Regions from separate parts of the Paenibacillus sp. 37 genome, predicted to be linked through region 2. Evidence: riboswitches for the same ligand, from Rfam matches in the RefSeq annotation. Region 2 holds a riboswitch; the other holds the start of a gene.

Region 1 (9,758 bases), 2.1 Mb from region 2:
CCGTGCGGGATCGCAAGTCCGTTCCCTACATAGGTCGATACAATCTCTTCTCGTTCAATCATCTTCTCAATGTAATCAGCGGTAATATGTCCCGCATCCTTCAGAATCTGCCCTGCCATACGAATCGCTTCGTATTTGTCCTGAGCCGTCGCATTCATGATGACTTTATCTGTTGTTAACATACTCATAATGGTTGACCTCCAATTTCGGTTTTACTGCGATAAAATCCAACAAGTTCCTGAGACAGGTAATGAATGAGTTCATCCCTGATTCCCTTTTCCAGCAATGTAATCATTTCTTCCTGTAATAACAGTGCGCTGATCTCACTGAGAACCTCCAGGCTTTCCTTGGATAATTCTCTGGGACCGAGCATCAAAAGAACATGGGTAACTCCTGCCGGATCATCCGGCGTACGAAGAAGTGGTTCAGTGAGCTGAAACAAGCTAATGGACGGCCTGTAAATTCCCTCACTTCGTGTATGAAACAGAGCAAGTCTTGTACCGGGAATTTTCTGGCTCCCCACTGCTTCACGTGCCTCCAGCCGTTTTGTGATCTCCTCTGGCTCCTTCAGCACACCAGTTCCATGGAGTACGTTGCACATCGCATACACCGTTTTATAGAACCCGATATCCTGATTATCCAGCGGGTACACCTGAAACTTGCCAATAATTCGGACGATTTCAACTAAAATAGCTTCCATTCCATCAGGGTCCGAGTAACGACTTGTTGTCTGAACCTCTGCTTCACGGGGCTTATTATGCTGTCGTTGTAATGTTGTTGTTCGGATAAAATGACGCAGACGTTCGCTCTCTTCTGCCGTAAGCAGTGGACTCACTTTGTAATACTGATGCTCATCCATCGGCAGATCGACCGTCGATAACACCAGATCATATTGATCTGTAGGTATCCGGGCAGCTTCATACCAGGACACGCTATCCATGATTCGAATCTCGGGAATCTCCTTGGACAATCGGCTGGATAGCATGCGTGATGATCCAATTCCGCTTGTACACACGATGATCGCCCTGATCTCCCGTTTCAATGTACGCAACCTCTCGATGGAAGCCCCAAAGTGCATGACCAGGAAACCAATTTCCTCATCCGGAACGTCTGTGCCTGGCCAAGCTTGCCCCACAGATTTTTTGACATCTTCAAAAAGTGAATCATAATCCTTCCGGATCTGCTGCAGTAGCGGATTACGAATCATCTGGTGCCCTTCAATACGCTCCATGACAGGTTGCATATGAGCAAGCAGACCTTCACGAAGCAAACGATCCTCATGAAAGGCGTAATGCGTTCTCCCCTGCATCTGATCAATCAGTGAATGCACCCTGTCCAGTAAAATTAAGTCGTCTATTGGCAACAGCCGCGAAGAGTGAATCCGCTGCTCTGTCTCAACTAATAGTCTGTGAAAATAAGCTTGCTCCTCTTGGGAGAATGTCAGCCCCAGTTGAGTGGATAACACACTACACAAGCGTGAAGCCATATAAGGCGGAACCTTCATCTCATCCTGCGCTGCAACTGCATCTCCCGTGTTCTCTCGTAGAGACATACCACCAATACCAAAACCTTTACGAATACGGACAACCGCTACGGATAATTGAATCAGCAGCTTCATGTATTGACGTTCCGGGATGTTCTCCAGCCATTCAATATCTGGTTGCCATAACGCATTTTCGATCGTAAGCACATCACCGTGTCCAATCATATCCAGCAATTTTTGGTTTACGATGGAGCCACCTTGTTCAGGTTGTCTTCCGAACAGGTCGGATTCATCCAGAAATTCCAGAGCAAGTGCAGCTATGGCTGTGCGATGAATCGTCTCACTCCCGTTAATCTTGACGCCATATCCACGTCTGCGAACCAGTTTTAGTCCCGCCTGACGAATTCGTGACTCCAGATCGTCCAAATCCGTGGTTACGGTGGATACGGTCACTTTCAGATCCGAAGCCAGAGCGAGTAACTTTACAGGCTCCGCTTCATCAAGCAGGATGCAAAGCATGAAGAGCTTACGCTCTTCCGGCGTAAACTCTACATATTCTTTACCCTCTAGTTGCTGGCGCAATACAGCCAGATCATCGGAACTGGCATCAATTCGGATTCCGGTTCCCGATTTTTTTTCCAGCCTCATGCCCAAAGGTTCAAGCCATTGTTCAATCATTTGCAGCTCCCGGTGAACCGTTCGGGTACTGACCTTTACTTCAACGGCGATTTCGCCGGCTGTTACTTCATGTGGATGCTCCAGCAGAAACTCCACGATTTCACGTTGTCTTTTGGTAATACTCATATCTCAGCCTCCGGCTCAGGGAAAACAAATGCGTACAATTACTTTAGACGTTCAACGAGCGCATCGTATTCCGGGCTTTTTAGGAAGTTGTCGATGGATATATGTTCTGCGTTCGGCGCAACGGAGCGGGCACGATCGGTTAATATTTGTTGTGTGATGACCACATCTGCATCTGGCGGGATATCACTGATGGCCGTATTGGTCACCGTAACGTCAATCCCCTCTGCCTTCATCTTCTTGCGAAGAATGGAAGCGCCCATGGCACTCGAGCCCATACCTGCATCACAGGAGAAAACAATCTTCTTCACATCTGTTTTCACTGGAGAAGAAGCCATATCTGCGGCTCTGTCTGCTTCACGTCGATTAGCCGTAATGCCAGCGTTTGGCACGGTTCCTTGACTCTTCATGTCTTTCATCCGACTGGATGCGGACTCCAAATCTTCGTCCTTTTGTTTACCCGTTTTCAGCAACACCGCTGCAACCAGGAAAGATACGACGGCTGCTACAAGCACCCCTGCGAGCATCGGCAGGTATCCACCTTTTGGTGTTAAGAGGAAATACGCGATAATACTACCCGGTGATGGTGCCGAAACAAGTCCCGCTCCGGTGAGCATGAATGTTAATGTACCTGCGACGCCACCCGCGATTGCGGCAAGAATCAAAATGGGTCTCATCAGAATGTAAGGGAAGTAGATCTCATGAATTCCCCCGAAGAAATGAATGATAACGGCACCTGGTGCAGAAGATTTGGCCATTCCGCGTCCGAAGAAACAGTAAGCAAGCAAGATACCAAGTCCCGGACCCGGGTTCGATTCAAGCATGTATAATACGGATTGCCCTAATTCTCTCGCTTGATCTGTTGCAATCGGTGTCAGAATTCCGTGGTTGATCGCATTGTTCAGGAACAATACTTTACCTGGTTCAATGATTAGGTTGACCAGTGGTAACAAGCCCAGATTCATTAAGCCTTGTACCCCGGCAGACAATACTTTGCTAATTGCTTCTACAGCAGGCCCGATGCCCAGTAGCGCAAAAATCCCCAAGATCCCGCCAATAATACCGGCTGAAAAGTTGTTAACCAGCATTTCAAATCCGGCTCTAATTTTACCTTCAATGGATTTATCGAACTTTTTGATGATCCATGCTGCCAGTGGTCCGGCAATCATGGCACCGAGGAACATCGGGATATCACTACCCACGATGACCCCAATGGTCATAATGGCACCCACGACACCACCACGCTGACCATGCACCATCGTACCCCCGGTGTAACCGATTAACAGTGGCAGCAAATATTTGATCATCGGATCAACTAGCTGCGCAAGCGTCTCGTTAGGGAACCAGCCTGTTGGAATGAACAGAGCCGTAATTAATCCCCAGGCGATGAACGCTCCCATATTCGGCATGACCATACCACTCAGGAATCGGCCAAAACGCTGAACACCAACCCGTAGCCCACCTTTGGAATTGGACGATTGGTCCAAATTACTCATTGTATTATCCTCCTTGGATCAAGTGATTATGATTTATGAAAGGGGTATCATTTCTCCCCTGCTGTAATCCTAAGCGAGAATGCTCTCCTGTTCAATGAAATGAAAGCGTACTTTCGTCATGAACAATGATGACAACATTAGGTTATGTAATCGTTTTAATCGATGCATAATGGCCGAATCCATTGGTACGCAAGGCTTTTCTTGCCTATGACTTTTATCATTTCCAGAATCATTTTCTAACCTATAGCTTGGTCCAATCAGGTGATTTACATCCACAATCTGCTTCAATCCACATTCAAAACTATTCCTGGAAAGCACAAAAAACCTGTGCAAGCATCCGGCTCACACAGGTCGAAACAATATGAAGCTCATTTCATTTGGTTATAAAATATATGTTAATAAGTACAAGTTCGTTGCTCCTATTCTTCCGTATGTTTACGATACGCGTCTGCATTCATCAATGTAGACAATGCTGCTGTCAGATCTCCCTCAACACGAATCTCAATCATCCAGCCTTCCTCGTAAGGAGAGCTGTTCACAAGTTCAGGTGAGTCCTGCAACGAATCATTGACTGCAATAATAGAACCTGTGACGGGAGAGAACAAGTCCGAAACTGTTTTGACCGATTCTATTGTTCCAATACTGTCCTCTGCTTTTACATTGGTTTCAAGGTCAGGCAATTCCACAAACACAATGTCACCCAGCTGATGCTGCGCGAACTCGGTAATGCCAATACGTACAGTATCCTCCCCTACGGTTTGCACCCATTCGTGCTCTTCACTGTACAGGAAATCACTTTTCAATTCGCTCATCGATATCCGCCTCGCTTTTCATTAAATGAGTGCATGCGTTCTTTGACCTTAACCCTTTTCCCAGAACATAGCGTATGATATTTATGAATCAAATGTCAAGATACCTCACAATTTATTTGCTGAACACCTCTAAATCCTGTAACCGGATTACACTCTTTCTTCATATACTGGTGAATATTAGAATAGTAAGCGCAGTCTTTTTAAATACACGAACAATAACACTTAAAATATATTAAATATTCGGTTTTTATTCATTATCAATGATATCGTTCTTGACATCGGTAGTGGATTCACGTTTTAATGAGAGGAGTAAATGTGTTTATTGGACTATGTTATACTCGCGGATGAATGTAAAGGGAGAGATTACCCGTGACACCCGATTCGGGATGTACATGAGGTAACGCCGAAGGAGTAAACCACCGATAAGCGGGGGTGAATCTCTCAGGCAAAAGGACTTTTACGGGACGCAACTCTGGAGAGCATCTATTCGCCCTGTGCGGGCGTTATGATCACCCAAGGGGAAACCTGCTGCACAACGCAGCGGGGTAACTCTCAGGTACAAGGGACAGAGCCTTAGAATACAGCGTGCTACTTGGCATGCCGATTCTTTGGCCTGTCCTTTTCCTTTTTCCCAAAAAACGAAAAACAGGATGTAGAACGGCGCTGCCCTAGCTGCTTACCATACTTATGTGATGAAAATATCTAGCTGAAAAATTTAAAAATACCCTGCTTCATTGATCCACGATTATATTTCCGGCCGGTTGACGGTCCATGACGAGGTGATTTGATGTCCGATTTGCTTAGAACACCACTCTTCCCACTATATCAGCAATACGAAGGCGTACGGTGCATTGATTTTGGAGGCTGGGAGCTTCCGGTGCAATTTAGCGGAATTCAGAAAGAACATGAAGCGGTGCGTGAGCGTGCTGGACTATTCGATGTATCCCATATGGGCGAATTCACAGTACAGGGTGAGCAGGCTGAAGTTTTTTTGCAACAAATGACGACCAATGATGTGACCACGCTGGTTCCCGGTCAAGCCCAGTACACCCTGATGTGTTATCCAGATGGCGGTGTGGTGGACGATCTGCTCGTGTATAAGCTGGAAGATCAGCATTATATGCTCGTGGTTAACGCCTCCAATATCAACAAGGATTGGGCGTGGCTGCAAGAGCACTTGATCCCTGGCGTAAACATGACCAACGATTCGGAGCAGACGGCGCTGCTCGCCTTGCAAGGTCCACTGGCTGTAGACATTATCGGAAAAGTTACAGATACAGATGTCTCCACGATTGAACCGTTTCGTTTTGTGCAGGATGCCGAAGTCTGTGGAGTAAAATTGCTGTTGTCCCGTACCGGTTATACCGGTGAAGATGGCTTTGAACTATATATTCCAGCAGATCAGGCCGCTACCGTCTGGAACGGATTAATGCAAGCCGGTGAAGGTCACGGACTGGTGCCAACCGGACTTGGTGCCCGGGATACATTGCGCTTTGAAGCCAAGCTGCCTCTGTATGGACAGGAATTATCTGCAACGATCTCTCCGCTAGAAGCTGGCGTTGGTATGTTTGTGAAACTAAATGCCGGACCTTTTATCGGACACGAAGCCTTGTTACAGCAAAAAAATGACGGGCCTGCCCGCAAACTGGTCGGCATCGAAGTGCTGGAGCGCGGTATTCCTCGCCCCCACTATCCGATTTACGCCGAAGGCGTACAGATCGGTGAAGTGACAACAGGCACGCAATCACCTACATTGAAGCGTAATCTGGGGCTTGCCCTCATCGACAGCAAATACGCTGCGCTGGGAACTCCGCTTGAGATTGAGATCCGAGGGAAGAAACTAAAAGCCGAGGTCGTGAAGACCCCTTTTCATAAACGGACACGTACGTCTAAGACACCTACTCAAGGAGCTGATCAAGCATGAGCAAGCACCGTTACATTCCCATGACTGAACAAGATCAGAGCGCCATGCTCGCAACCATCGGTGTGGATACGCTGGAGAAACTGTTCCAGGACATTCCTCAGGAGATTCGTTATCAGGGCGAGCTGCCCGTATCATCCAAACTCGATGAGTATGCGCTGACACGGCACATGTCCAAACAAGCTGGTGCCAACGCCAATTTCGAAACACACGCCAGCTTCCTCGGCGCAGGCATATACGATCATCATGTTCCTTCCGTCATCAATCATGTCATTTCCCGTTCCGAGTTCTACACTGCTTACACACCTTATCAGCCTGAGATCAGCCAAGGTGAACTACAGGCCATTTTCGAATTTCAATCCTACATCTGTGAATTAACCGGTATGGCTGTAGCCAATGCCAGTATGTATGACGGTGCAACCGCCTTTGCTGAAGCAGGTAATCTGACCGCAGCGGCAACTCGTCGCAAACAACTCATCGTATCCCGTACCGTTCATCCGGAAGCCCGCCAGGTATTGCAGGCATATGCGCACGGACTCCGTCTGGAGATTGTCGAGATTGGTTATAAGGATGGCGTCACGGACTGGGATGCCTTGCAAGCCGCCATATCGGACGATACCGCTGCTGTCATGATCCAGAGTCCGAACTTCTTTGGTGCCGTGGAAAATGTGAAGCAGGCTGCCGACCTCGTGCATGCGCACAAGGGCCTACTCGTTGTAAGTGCTAACCCGCTATCGCTGGGTCTGCTGGAAGCCCCAGGCAAGCTGGGTGCCGACATCGTTGTTGGTGATGCGCAGCCCCTCGGCATCGCCGCTTCACTCGGCGGCCCAACATGCGGATATTTCGCCGTATCCCAGCCTCATATGCGCCGAATTCCTGGCCGAATTGTAGGCCAGACCAAGGATCGCAACGGAAAACGTGGATTTGTACTCACACTGCAAGCACGTGAACAGCATATCCGCCGCGAAAAGGCGACATCCAACATCTGTTCCAACCAGGCTTTGCTTGCACTCAGCGCATCTGTGTATATGTCCATCATGGGGAAACAAGGCATGATCGATGTCGCGGATCTGAATCTGCAAAAGAGTCATTACACCCTGAATACATTAACTGCGATTCCTGGAGTTAGCCTTACTTTTAATGCACCCACATTTAATGAGTTTGTTATTAAACTTCCTGAAGGAACCGATGTGGATGCTCTTCAACTGAAACTGCTGGATGCAGGCTTCATTGGTGGTTACGAACTCGGACGTGATTATCCGGAGCTTGCCGGACATATGCTGATTGCTGTTACCGAACGACGCAGTAAGGAAGAGATTGACGAATTCGCACGAGCATTGGAGGGATCGCTGTGACTCAGGAAACGACGACAACGACAACACCGGCACAAGGACAATCGGAAACAGGCACCTCTTTCTCTACTTCGTCTAAACCTGAGACGGATACAACATTCAGTGCACAGACCCTATCTCCTGCTCCGGAACAATCATTGATTTTTGAACTCAGTAGCCCTGGACGTGTCGCTTATTCCTTGCCAGAATGTGACGTTCCTCGTCAGGCTGCCGATACGTTGATTCCCCGGGAAATGCTCCGTTCGGAAGCAGCGGCACTACCGGAAGTGTTCGAGGTAGATGTTATCAGGCACTATACTGCGTTGTCCCGCCGTAACTTCGGCGTAGATAACGGATTCTATCCACTGGGCTCCTGTACGATGAAATACAATCCAAAGATTAATGAGGACGTGGCCCGTTACAATGGATTCGCCAAAATCCATCCGTACCAGCATGAATCCAGCATTCAAGGTGCACTTGAACTGTTGTATACGTTGCAAAACGACCTTGCAGGTCTGACAGGTATGGACGCTGTGACCCTGCAACCAGCAGCTGGTGCTCATGGAGAATGGACTGGACTCATGATGATTCGTGCCTACCACGAAGGTCGTGGCGAACAACGTACCAAAGTCATCGTGCCCGATTCTTCGCATGGTACCAACCCAGCAAGTGCTACCGTTGCAGGATTTGAAACTGTGACGATTCCATCCCGCGCAGATGGACTGGTCGATCTGGACGCGCTCCGTGCAGCCGTCGGTTCGGATACGGCAGCATTGATGCTCACAAACCCAAATACACTTGGTTTGTTCGAGAAAGACATTCAGGAGATTGCATCCATCGTACACCAGGCTGGTGGCTTGTTGTATTACGATGGCGCGAACTCCAATGCCATTATGGGCATTACCCGTCCGGGTGATATGGGCTTTGACGTGGTGCATCTGAACTTGCACAAAACGATGAGTACACCTCATGGCGGTGGTGGACCTGGCGCCGGACCAGTCGGTGTGAAGAGTCGCCTGATCCCGTTCCTGCCTAAACCGATGGTGATCAAAAATGATGACGGTATGTATGCATTCGATCGTGAAGGCGATCAATCCATTGGCCGGGTGAAAGCCTACTACGGTAACTTCGGTATATTGGTACGTGCCTATGCCTACATTCGCACCTATGGACCGGAAGGATTGCGCCGTGTGTCTGAATGTGCGGTACTGAATGCCAACTATATGATGGCCCGCCTCGCACCATACTACGAGATTCCGTATCCGGGTGTATGCAAACATGAATTTGTCATGTCTGGTCGGGGTTTGAAGCAATATGGTGTGCGCACACTTGACGTTGCCAAACGATTGCTTGATTTTGGATATCATCCACCTACGGTGTACTTCCCGCTCAACGTTGAGGAATGCATCATGATCGAGCCGACGGAAACCGAAAGCAAAGAAACACTGGATGGGTTCATTGATACGATGATTCGGATTGCCAAAGAAGCGGAAGAGACACCAGAGTTGGTACTCAACGCACCTTACGGAACACCAGTCACTCGTCTTGATGAGACCACTGCCGCCCGCAAACCTGTACTCAACTGCGCATGCAGTTAAACACTAAGTGAATTTCTAATCCATGCTCTTGCTGATGTTAACTTACCCCAGCAAGAGCATTTTTTTGCCTAGACATTACAGGGTCTTTCTCCTCGTACTCCCCTCCTATACATTCGCGCAACAAAAAAAGCCGATATCCACAATGAATCGCGGATACCGGCAAAATTACTGCACGACTGCAGCTTTTTATCGGAAAAAGAAACCCTTAAAATCGGGTGGAAACCCCGTAAAATTACATTACGCTTGAATGCTTTGAACCAATTCAACGACTTGTTCAGCCGTTTGCATATCCAGAGCTTTAGCAGCCAGTTCCTGC
Region 2 (9,758 bases):
AGTTCAGTTACATGGGCGCGCCGTGCATCTATTACGGAGACGAGATTGGCATGGACGGCGAACATGATCCGGGCTGCCGTAAATGCATGGAATGGGATGAAGCGAAGCAGGACCGAGAACTGTTCGACTTTTATCAGAAACTGATCTCCCTGCGTCATGCTCATCCTGCCCTGCGTGCAGAAGGCACCGTTCGTTTCCTGCAGGCTCGTACCGATGGCAGCCAACTGGTATTTGAGCGGCAAAATGAGGAGGAACGCATTCTGGTTCTGTTCAATCGATCCGAAGAGACGGCTATTGTCGAACTGGAGGCGGGTGACGGGGAATGGACCGAGCTATTCGGTGGAAACCATCGTACCGCCAAGGATGATGGCGTACTCGCCATTGAACTGCCCGCGTATGGATATGCCGTACTGAGTACGTCTGTGAGCCCGGACTAGAGTTATAATACACATACTTCTGAGCCATAACTAAGTAGCCTATCTTCGCTTCATCTGGCAGCATAAACAAGCGTCCTGCAGAACCTGAATTCGGGTTCGCGGACGCTTGTTTTTATATCGCCGTTATATATCATAATGTCACCGATTATATCTCAGTGGTCCCGTTCAGATTAAGCCTGAGGGTCCGTGTGCACTTGAGCATTATCCGTACCACTTGTAATTGTATCAGAATCCTCTGGCTTCGACTCCTGCTCAGGCTCTGCACGCTTTGCCTTCGGTTTAGCCAGCTTTTGCATCATTTTACGGCCCGTTGGTGTCTGGGCCAACCCGCCTTGGGCCGTCTCCCGGTGGCGGCTCGGCATCGCACTGCCTACTTCCAGCATAACGTCGATGACTTCATCTGACGGAATAGCACTACGCACTCCGGCCAGTGCCATGTCAGCCGCAGCCAGCGCCGTAACTGCACCCAGTCCGTTACGGACGATGCACGGGATCTCAACGAGGCCTGCAACTGGATCGCAGATAAGGCCCAGTGTATTTTTTAATGCTAGGCCAACCGCATGAACGACCTGTTCCGGTGTACCTCCACGCAGTTCAACCATGGCACCCGCAGCCATGCCAATCGCGGAACCCACTTCCGCCTGACAGCCACCCTCGGCACCAGAGATAAATGAATTGTTCGCAATAACATAACCAATCGCTCCCGCACAGAACAATCCGTTCACCAAATGTTCGTCCGTCCAGCCAAATCGCTCCTGTGAGCTAATAAAAACACCAGGGATAATGCCGCAGGAACCGGCTGTTGGTGTTGCCACAATCCGCCCCATGGAGGCATTCACTTCAGATACACACAGGGCATACGCCATGGCAAGTGCGGAAGCATCTCCTGAGCAAGTCTCACCCTTGCGAATGTACTCGGCCATTCTTTTACCGTCTCCACCCGTTAATCCACTGCGTGATGTTGTATCTTCCGTTAACCCTTTACGTACCGCTTCCTTCATCACCTGATAATATTCAGACATCTGCTTCACAACATCCGCTTCCGGTGTATTGGTCTCCTGAACTTGCTCCTCGATCATCAGCTGAGCAATCGTTTTGGATTCCGCTGTACAGATCGTATTCAGTTCGTGTAAATGTTTAAATCGCATCCGAATCAACTCCTCTCTTCAAATCGATGACACGAATATCCAGTACATGATCCAGCTCCTTCAGGCGCTTGAGCATATCAGGATTAGGCACACCATCCATTTCCATCGCGGTCAGCGCTTCGCCATCACGGGCTTTGCGGTCCACCTGCATATACCCGATGTTAACCCCGGATGAACTGATCGTGGACGTTACCGAGGCAAGCACTCCTGCTTTGTCCGCATGTCGCAGAACGAGTGTCGGAAACTCACCACTAATCTGAACACGAAAATCATTCATCGAATGCACCGATACGCTTCCACCACCAATAGATGCACCAATCAAGGAGCAGGCACGTTCTTCATGCCACAACTCAATTTTGACCGTATTCGGATGAGGAGCAGGCAGGCCACTTGTATAAAACTCAACCTCCATGCCCGCTTCCTCTGCGTATTGCTCTGCATCCGGAATACGCGGATCGTCTGTGACATAATCCAGCAAACCGCCGATCAGTGCCAGATCTGTTCCGTGCCCCTGATACGTGTCAGCAAATGAACCGTATAGTGTCAACCGGGCACGATCTGGCGTACATCCTAGCCACTGTCGAGCAATTCTCCCTAACCTTGCCGCTCCAGCTGTATGTGAACTTGAAGGCCCCGTCATCGACGGACCAATAATTGAGAAAACATCTTTAAATCGCACCTTATAACCCTCCAATTGTATTCGTCATTTTCATCCAGATCCCATGCCATAATGTTCCTTTATTACTGAATGATGACATCAAAAAAGGACAGAAGAAGGCCACAGGCCCTCTCTCTGTCCTCGATACCTGAGAGTTTCACGATCAGCAGTGTCTCACGACAAGGTGCATGCCCTGCAATTGCAGACAAGGTCACCAGGCTGACTGATCATATACCCCTTGGGTGGCGCAGTTCGCGCACTCTCCAGAGTTGCGTCCAACGATGGTACATTTACCTGAGAGATTAACCGCTGCGCCGGGTGCGCAGCAGCTTGCTCCTTCGGTGCCTGAAGACTAGCCATTGCTCGGCTAACTCAGGTCTCTCCCGCTCGTTATCATCCGCTGTATGGAACCATTCTGAGCGTATGTCAGAACAGTAATGGAAATCGTTCATTTCTTCTTCATTAAGATTAATCGACCGGAAGATCAGTGTCAACAAACTTAACGATTTCTTTGGATGTATTTCCCTCATTTTCGATTGAACCGATGAAAACCAGAATATTTTGTCAGCTTTCATTACATTAATTCGATAAAGAGAACTTTTAAACAGCTTATTTCATTTTCCTTCAATTCATAAAGCGCTTACTACTATTTATGATATTGTCCACGAAACTGTTCGGGTATTCAGGCAACCATAATATTTGAACCACACTGTTCGTAGCCTATCCTGATCTGCACACCCTAATTCACAGTTCGTAGAAGATACTCTCGTTCTGTACATAAGGTCTGCAATACTTGCTGCATAACTTCGGCATGCGATCTTTCATCCACTCGTGCCTAGACTCGTTCCCCATCTGAAAAGCATAATAACCAAGTGTAAAGATCAACATGAACCCTTCCATTAATCGGATATCACGATCCGTCAGTGGTGCGATCTGTTTGGTATAACCTGATAAGAATATGTCACGTTCCTCCCGATTGAACATAAGCGCTGCCCCTCCGGCATCGAAAAGATAATAACCATAACCGTGTAGACAAAAATCAATCATGGACATCCCCTGATCCGTGATCAGCAGATTGTTGCGAGTAATATCCCCATGAATGATTCCCCATGTCTCCGCGTGCTGCGGGTATGTTTCTAGCTGCTCATTAATGTTCTCAAACGTCTCACGAAGCAGATCGAAGTCTTCCGTTATAAAAATCCCCAGTCGGACACCTTCCTCTAGCTGCCCTAGCATGACCAAGTTCTCATGAATGTTGCCATATGCCGGCCGTACCTTAGTTCGATCTGTCTGATTCTGCTCACGCCCATATTGATGAAGCATCTGCAGTTGTGCCCCAAGATCATAGATCTGCTCTGTTGTCAGACGTTCTCCCTGCTGGATGTCCCTGCCCTCAATCCACTCCAGTACTGTACAGCAGATCTCTTTCCCTGCCTCACTTGTCCATACCGTGACCCATTCACCGGATGCGTTGCGTACTGGATGTTGCACGCGCAATGCTGTCGTTGCATTTAACTCATGAAGCAGATTCATCTCTGCCTCCAGCGCAGGAGGTGTATGCTGAATGCCTGTCATACTTGTATATGCGGCTTGATGGATACGGAGCAGATACTTCTGCCCGCTTGCTTCATCAACGACATGATACGTCAGATTCTCGTTGTGACGAATATAGGAAACGACAGGTTTCTCAATAGTGTAGTTCTGTATAATCTGAGCTGCCATATGGTCGTAAGACATCTGATCCGTAGTGATTATCAACATCTCCTTCAAAATAATGTAAACGCTCTCTTATTACTAAATATCGTAGCATAATGTTTATGCCACATACAGAAAATTCCACTAAAATTATAAATTAAAAAAGCACAACCCCCGAACAAGCGTCCAGGCATTGTGCTTTCTTTTGTCTCTCTATTTATTTCTCAATTTCTCTGTCTGTTGCTCTATGTGACACTCCATGATCCAATTAACCAAAACGACCCATAATGTATTCTTGCGTCAGACGATTGTCCGGGTTCGTGAAAATATGCTCTGTATCCCCATGCTCAATCATGCTTCCCAGATAGAAATAAGCTGTGTAATCCGAGATGCGTGCCGCCTGCTGCATGTTATGGGTAACAATAACAATCCGCAGCTCCTTCTTGAGTTCGGTAATCAACTCTTCAACTTTACCCGTAGATACCGGGTCAAGTGCAGATGCCGGCTCATCGAGCAGCAGAATCTGTGGTTCAACAGACAAAGCGCGAGCGATACATAGGCGCTGCTGTTGTCCGCCAGAGAGAGACAGAGCTGACTCATGCAGTCTGTCTTTCACTTCGTCCCAGAGCGCAGCACGGCGCAAGCTTTTTTCCACAATTTCATCCAGTGCCTTCTTACTCTTCGTACCGCGGTAGCGGGGGCCAAACGCGATATTATTGTAGATGGACTTATGAAAAGGATTCGGCTTCTGCCACACCATGCCAATCTTCTGGCGAAGCTTGATTACATCGGTTCCAGGCTCATTCAGATCGTTACCGTCCATCCAGATATGTCCCTCTGTACGGGAACCGGCAATCTCGTCGTTCATCCGGTTCAGCGACCGGAGGAACGTGGATTTACCGCAGCCAGACGGCCCGATAAGAGCCGTTACGCTTGCTTCAGGAAACGTCAGGCTAATCTGTTTGACCGCCTGGAAATGTCCATAATATATGCTTAACTGTTCCGTACCAAAAGGTATGGCCATGTTGGTTCCTCCTTATTTCGAAGCTGTCATGCGGCGGAATACAACCCGACCGATCCAGCGTGCACTTAGATTGAACGCCAGCACGAGAATGACAAGCACGGCAGATGCCCCTGCTGCCACTTCTTTGGAATCTGGCCCAATACCTTCACTATTCACTTTCCAGATATGGACAGCAAGTGTCTCTGCCGGACGGAAAGGATTAAGTGGTGATCTTGGACTTGTCGGATTCCAATCCGTAAAGTCCAGTGGTGGACTACTCATACCTGCGGTGAACATCAATGCGGCTGCCTCACCGAAGATCCGGCCCGATGCCAGGATCGTACCCGTAATCAAGCTCGGTAATGCTACAGGCAACAGAATGGAAGTAATGATTTTCCACTTGGACAGCCCAAGCGCCAGACCTGCTTCCTTCTGTTCCTTCGGAACGGCCCGGAAGGCCTGCTCCGTTGTCCGCACCATCAGTGGCAAGTTAAAGATCGCCAGAGCCAAGGCACCCGAGATCAGGGAGAAACCAAGACCAAATTGATTGACTAGCAACAAGAGACCAAACAAACCGATAACGATGGATGGGAATGAGGACAACACTTCAACGACCAGACGAATGAAGCTGGTAATCTTGCCTGGTTTGGCGTATTCCGCCATGTAAATTCCACCGCCCCATCCGAGTGGGATGGTCACAATCAATGTCAGGACAAGCAAGAATATGGAGTTAAAGAGCTGTGGACCAATCCCACCGCCACCTTTAAGCAACTGGGGTGCGCTCGTCAGGAAGTTCCAGCTAATATGTCCAATGCCTCTATACATGATGAAGCCAAGCAGACCGAGCAATATAATAACAATGAACAGGGCCAATACAACGATAACGGATGTTGCAATTTTATCTACCGTCTTTGCCTTCATTTTCATACCCGGTTCCTCCTTTCAAGCAGGCGAACCAGAATGACGAAGACAAATGTCATCACCAGCAGGACAAGCGCCATACTCCACAGTGCATTGTTATGAACAGAACCCATCGTGGTGTTACCCATGCTGAGTGTAATTACACTTGTTAATGTTGAAGCTGATTCAAGCAAGGATGTTGGAACATGCGGTGCATTACCGATAACCATCTGCACAGCAAGGGCCTCACCAAAAGCACGGGCCATACCCAAAACGACACCTGTCAACAAAGCTGGCAAAGTCGTTGGAATGATGACACGGTAGATGGTTTGCCAGCGAGTGGCACCCAGTGCGTAAGAGGATTCACGCAATCCTTTTGGCAACGCGGACAACGCATCTGCCATAATACTTGTTACCGTAGGAAGAATCATTACCGCGAGAACAAGACATCCGGCTGCAATCCCGACGCCTGTTCCACCAAAGATACTGCGCAGCAAAGGTACGATGACACTCAGACCGATAAATCCGTACACAACAGACGGAATTCCAGACAAAAGCTCAATCGCCGGTTGCAATATCTTTTTCCCTTTACCCGGTACAATCTCTGTCATGAAGAGTGCTGCACACAGGCCCAGTGGACTAGCGATCAATGCTGCAAGCAAGGTTGTAATGAAAGAACCTGTAATGAACGGCAATGCCCCGTAGAACGCAGGTTCTCCAGTTGGATTCCACGTCTTTCCACCAAGGAATTCACTTATGCTTATTCCATTTTGGAAAAATGTGGACAGTCCCTTGGACGCTACAAAATAAACAATGGAAAACATGACAACGATCAGGAAAACGACACAAATCGACGTATAGATCCGTCCCGTCCACTCTTCCCAATAATGTTTTTCTTTTAAGGGCCGGCGCGGTTTCAACTTGTTATTCATTACCGTTCCCCCTTCGGTCTGTTCCATAACAACCATCCTTCTATAGTAGAATTAATGCAAAATATGGGATTATTTCAGAGCAAACCGCGTAAAGAGGCGGGACCTGAGTCCGCCTCTTTCGCTGTATGCGCAAGTTCAAAGATTATTGAACCACATTACCTGCTGCATCGCGTTTTACTTTCATGCCTGACATTGGAATGTATCCAAGTTCTGTCACGTCGTTTTGTTGAATTTCGTCACTCAGGATGTAGTCCAGGAACGCTTTTGTTGCTGCATCCGGCTCACCTTTGGTGTACATGTGCTCGTAAGCCCACACCGGATAAGTTCCTGCTTCTACGTTCTCAACTGTTGCTTCTACACCTTCGTATTTCAATACTTGCAAGCTGTCATCCAAGTAAGACAGGGCAAGGTAACCAATAGCACCTGGCGTTTCAGCTACCAATTTTTTTACGTTACCAGAAGAATCTTCTTGAATCGAACCTTGGATATCACCCATTTTTGCACCCAATGCATACTTCTCGAACGTTGCACGAGTACCGGAACTACTTGGACGGTTTACAATAACAATTGCTTTATCCGCGCCACCAACGTCTTTCCAGTTCGTTACTTTACCGGAGAAAATGTCGACTAGTTGTTGTTTCGTCAAATCTGCTACACCTGCATCTTTGTTACTAACTGGAGCCATAGCTACTACGGCTACTTGATGGTCAACCAGTTCTTTTACTTTGGCTTCGTCCTCCAGTTTCTCTTCTGCGAATACATCAGAGTTACCGATTGTAGCTTGTCCGTCAGATACTTGTGTCAAACCAGTACCACTACCGCCACCTTGAACTTGAACCGTTACGTTCTTATATTCATCAACTGCCATAAATTTCTGTCCAGCTTGTTCTACCAGAGGTAACAATGCTGTCGATCCGACTGCCAGAATGTTACCGCTAAGCTCAGCAGCAGCTTCCCCTGATCCATTGCTTGCAGCACCCTCTGTACCCGCGTCATTTTTCGATCCGCATGCAGCGAGCACCAGTACGAACGTTAAGGTCATCAAAATAAACGGCAACTTTTTAAACATGTTTTGTTTTCCTCCCCCAATGTAGTGATGGCGTTTTGTGAATTTGTTTGTTCACCATCAACTCTTTACTCATTGTAGTTTCGGTATGTCATCTTAAAATCAGTGTTTTGTAAACGCAATGTTAAAAATATCGGCTGTATATTGAAAATCATTTGAGACAAATTGCGCTGAAGTGGGCGCTTCGGTAACGGACGTTGTTTCAATCGCTGTTATCCCCGGATTTATATGATTTACTTTTTCCAAGGAATACATCCGGGGATAAAGGCGAACGCTTCGATTTTCCACAATCGTTCCGTTCCCTTCGCTGTGTCAGCGCTCGTTGGATCTCAGGCATTTCCATCTCCTGCCTGGGAAGTAGGCAAAGAAGGCCAGCCCTATAAAAGGCTGGCCTTGTGTAAATACTTTGTTGATTCTTTAATAGAGAAAGAAAATCTGTTTCTTCTATAGAAGGTACAAAAGCAGAAAAAAACTGCCTCGCTGCCAGTGCGTAGCACCAGCTGTGAGAGCAGCCTTTTACATTACAATAGAATTATCTTATTGATACTTAATGTAAAATCTAATTTAACTAACCTAGAATCCATAACCACAATGCCAATCCAGCTAGGGTAATTAATAATGTTGGAATCGTCAGGATGATGCCTACCTTGAAATAATACCCCCATGTAATCTTCACACCTTTGCGGGATAACACATGCAGCCACAGCAATGTGGCAAGTGATCCAATCGGAGTCATTTTGGGGCCCAGGTCGGAACCAATGACATTGGCATAGATCAATGCTTCCTGAATGATACCTTCGGTATGCGCGCCCTGGATGGCTAGCAGGTTAATCAATACGGTCGGCAGATTGTTCATGACCGATGACAATACGGCCGCTATGATGCCCATTCCGAGCGAAGCAGCCAGCAGACCATGCTCTGCTATGGCATCCAGCCAGCGGCTCAGATGATCCGTTAACCCTGCATTCCGCAGTCCATATACGACGATATACATGCCCACGGAGAACACCACAATTGACCATGGCGCTTCCTTAATGACCCGTTTCAGATCAACAGCCTCGCTCTTGCGTGCCAGTAAAGCGAACAGCAGCGCAACGGAGCCCACGATCACCGACACGGGAATCGGCAGAAACTCACTGGATGCGTAAGCCACCAATAACAGCCCAAGCATGAACCAGGCAATTCGGAACATCCGTGGATCACGTATTGCTTCCTTCGGATCGCGTGCTAGAGAGATGTCGTAGCGCTGGGGTATGCTTTTGCGATAAAACAAGAATAACATCCCCGTACTCGCTACAATCGAGATCAGATTCGGCACGGCCATGCGTACCGCATACTCTACAAATGTAATGCCAAAGAAATCGGCAGACACAATGTTAACTAAATTGCTGACGACCAGCGGCAACGATGTAGTATCCGCGATAAATCCACTCGCCATTACAAAAGCCAGTACCATACGCTCATCAAACTTTAATGCCCGCACCATCGCCAGTACAATTGGCGTCAGGATGAGCGCTGCACCATCATTGGCGAACAGGGCAGATACTGCGGCTCCCAGCAGAATGGAGTAGAAGAACAGTCTGCGACCGTCTCCTCCAGCCAGCCTTGCCATATGAAGGGCAGCCCATTCAAAGAAACCCGTCTCGTCGAGAATGAGAGAAATCATAATAATGCCAACAAAGGCCAGCGTTGCATTCCATACAATGGATGCTACATCCGAGGCATCGTTCAAGCTGACGACCCCGCATAGCAAGGCAACCAATGCCCCACCCGAGGCAGTCCAACCGATCCCCAATCCACGAGGTTGCCAGATTACCAAGGTGATTGTTACTACAAAAATCAGTATTGCTACGTATACCATAGAGCCTCCTGCTGTACCCTGTATCCATATATTATTTCGTTAATTCGATCTTGTTTTG

Evidence for each region. Region 2 has a riboswitch for glycine ahead of sdaAB (L-serine ammonia-lyase, iron-sulfur-dependent subunit beta). Riboswitches for the same ligand answer to the same signal wherever they lie in the genome.
Region 1: it holds a riboswitch for glycine, as region 2 does, so the genes downstream of both, gcvT (glycine cleavage system aminomethyltransferase GcvT) here and sdaAB (L-serine ammonia-lyase, iron-sulfur-dependent subunit beta) in region 2, are expected to answer to the same signal.

What each region holds. Positions count from the first base shown of each region.
Region 1 covers NZ_CP043761.1:5,467,792-5,477,549, forward strand. The annotation lists gene F0220_RS23385 (PTS mannitol transporter subunit IIA) at 1-188, opposite strand, end outside; gene F0220_RS23390 (BglG family transcription antiterminator) at 185-2,287, opposite strand; gene F0220_RS23395 (PTS mannitol transporter subunit IIBC) at 2,326-3,780, opposite strand; gene gcvH (glycine cleavage system protein GcvH) at 4,200-4,592, opposite strand; glycine riboswitch at 4,937-5,059, shown strand; gene gcvT (glycine cleavage system aminomethyltransferase GcvT) at 5,380-6,516, shown strand; gene gcvPA (aminomethyl-transferring glycine dehydrogenase subunit GcvPA) at 6,513-7,868, shown strand; gene gcvPB (aminomethyl-transferring glycine dehydrogenase subunit GcvPB) at 8,003-9,442, shown strand; gene ptsP (phosphoenolpyruvate--protein phosphotransferase) at 9,680-9,758, opposite strand, start outside.
Region 2 covers NZ_CP043761.1:537,683-547,440, reverse strand. The annotation lists gene F0220_RS02655 (alpha-glycosidase) at 1-437, shown strand, start outside; gene sdaAA (L-serine ammonia-lyase, iron-sulfur-dependent, subunit alpha) at 608-1,585, opposite strand; gene sdaAB (L-serine ammonia-lyase, iron-sulfur-dependent subunit beta) at 1,575-2,264, opposite strand; glycine riboswitch at 2,517-2,639, opposite strand; gene F0220_RS02640 (phosphotransferase enzyme family protein) at 2,988-3,980, opposite strand; gene pstB (phosphate ABC transporter ATP-binding protein PstB) at 4,207-4,962, opposite strand; gene pstA (phosphate ABC transporter permease PstA) at 4,975-5,862, opposite strand; gene pstC (phosphate ABC transporter permease subunit PstC) at 5,865-6,800, opposite strand; gene F0220_RS02620 (phosphate ABC transporter substrate-binding protein PstS family protein) at 6,916-7,842, opposite strand; gene F0220_RS02615 (arsenic transporter) at 8,408-9,700, opposite strand.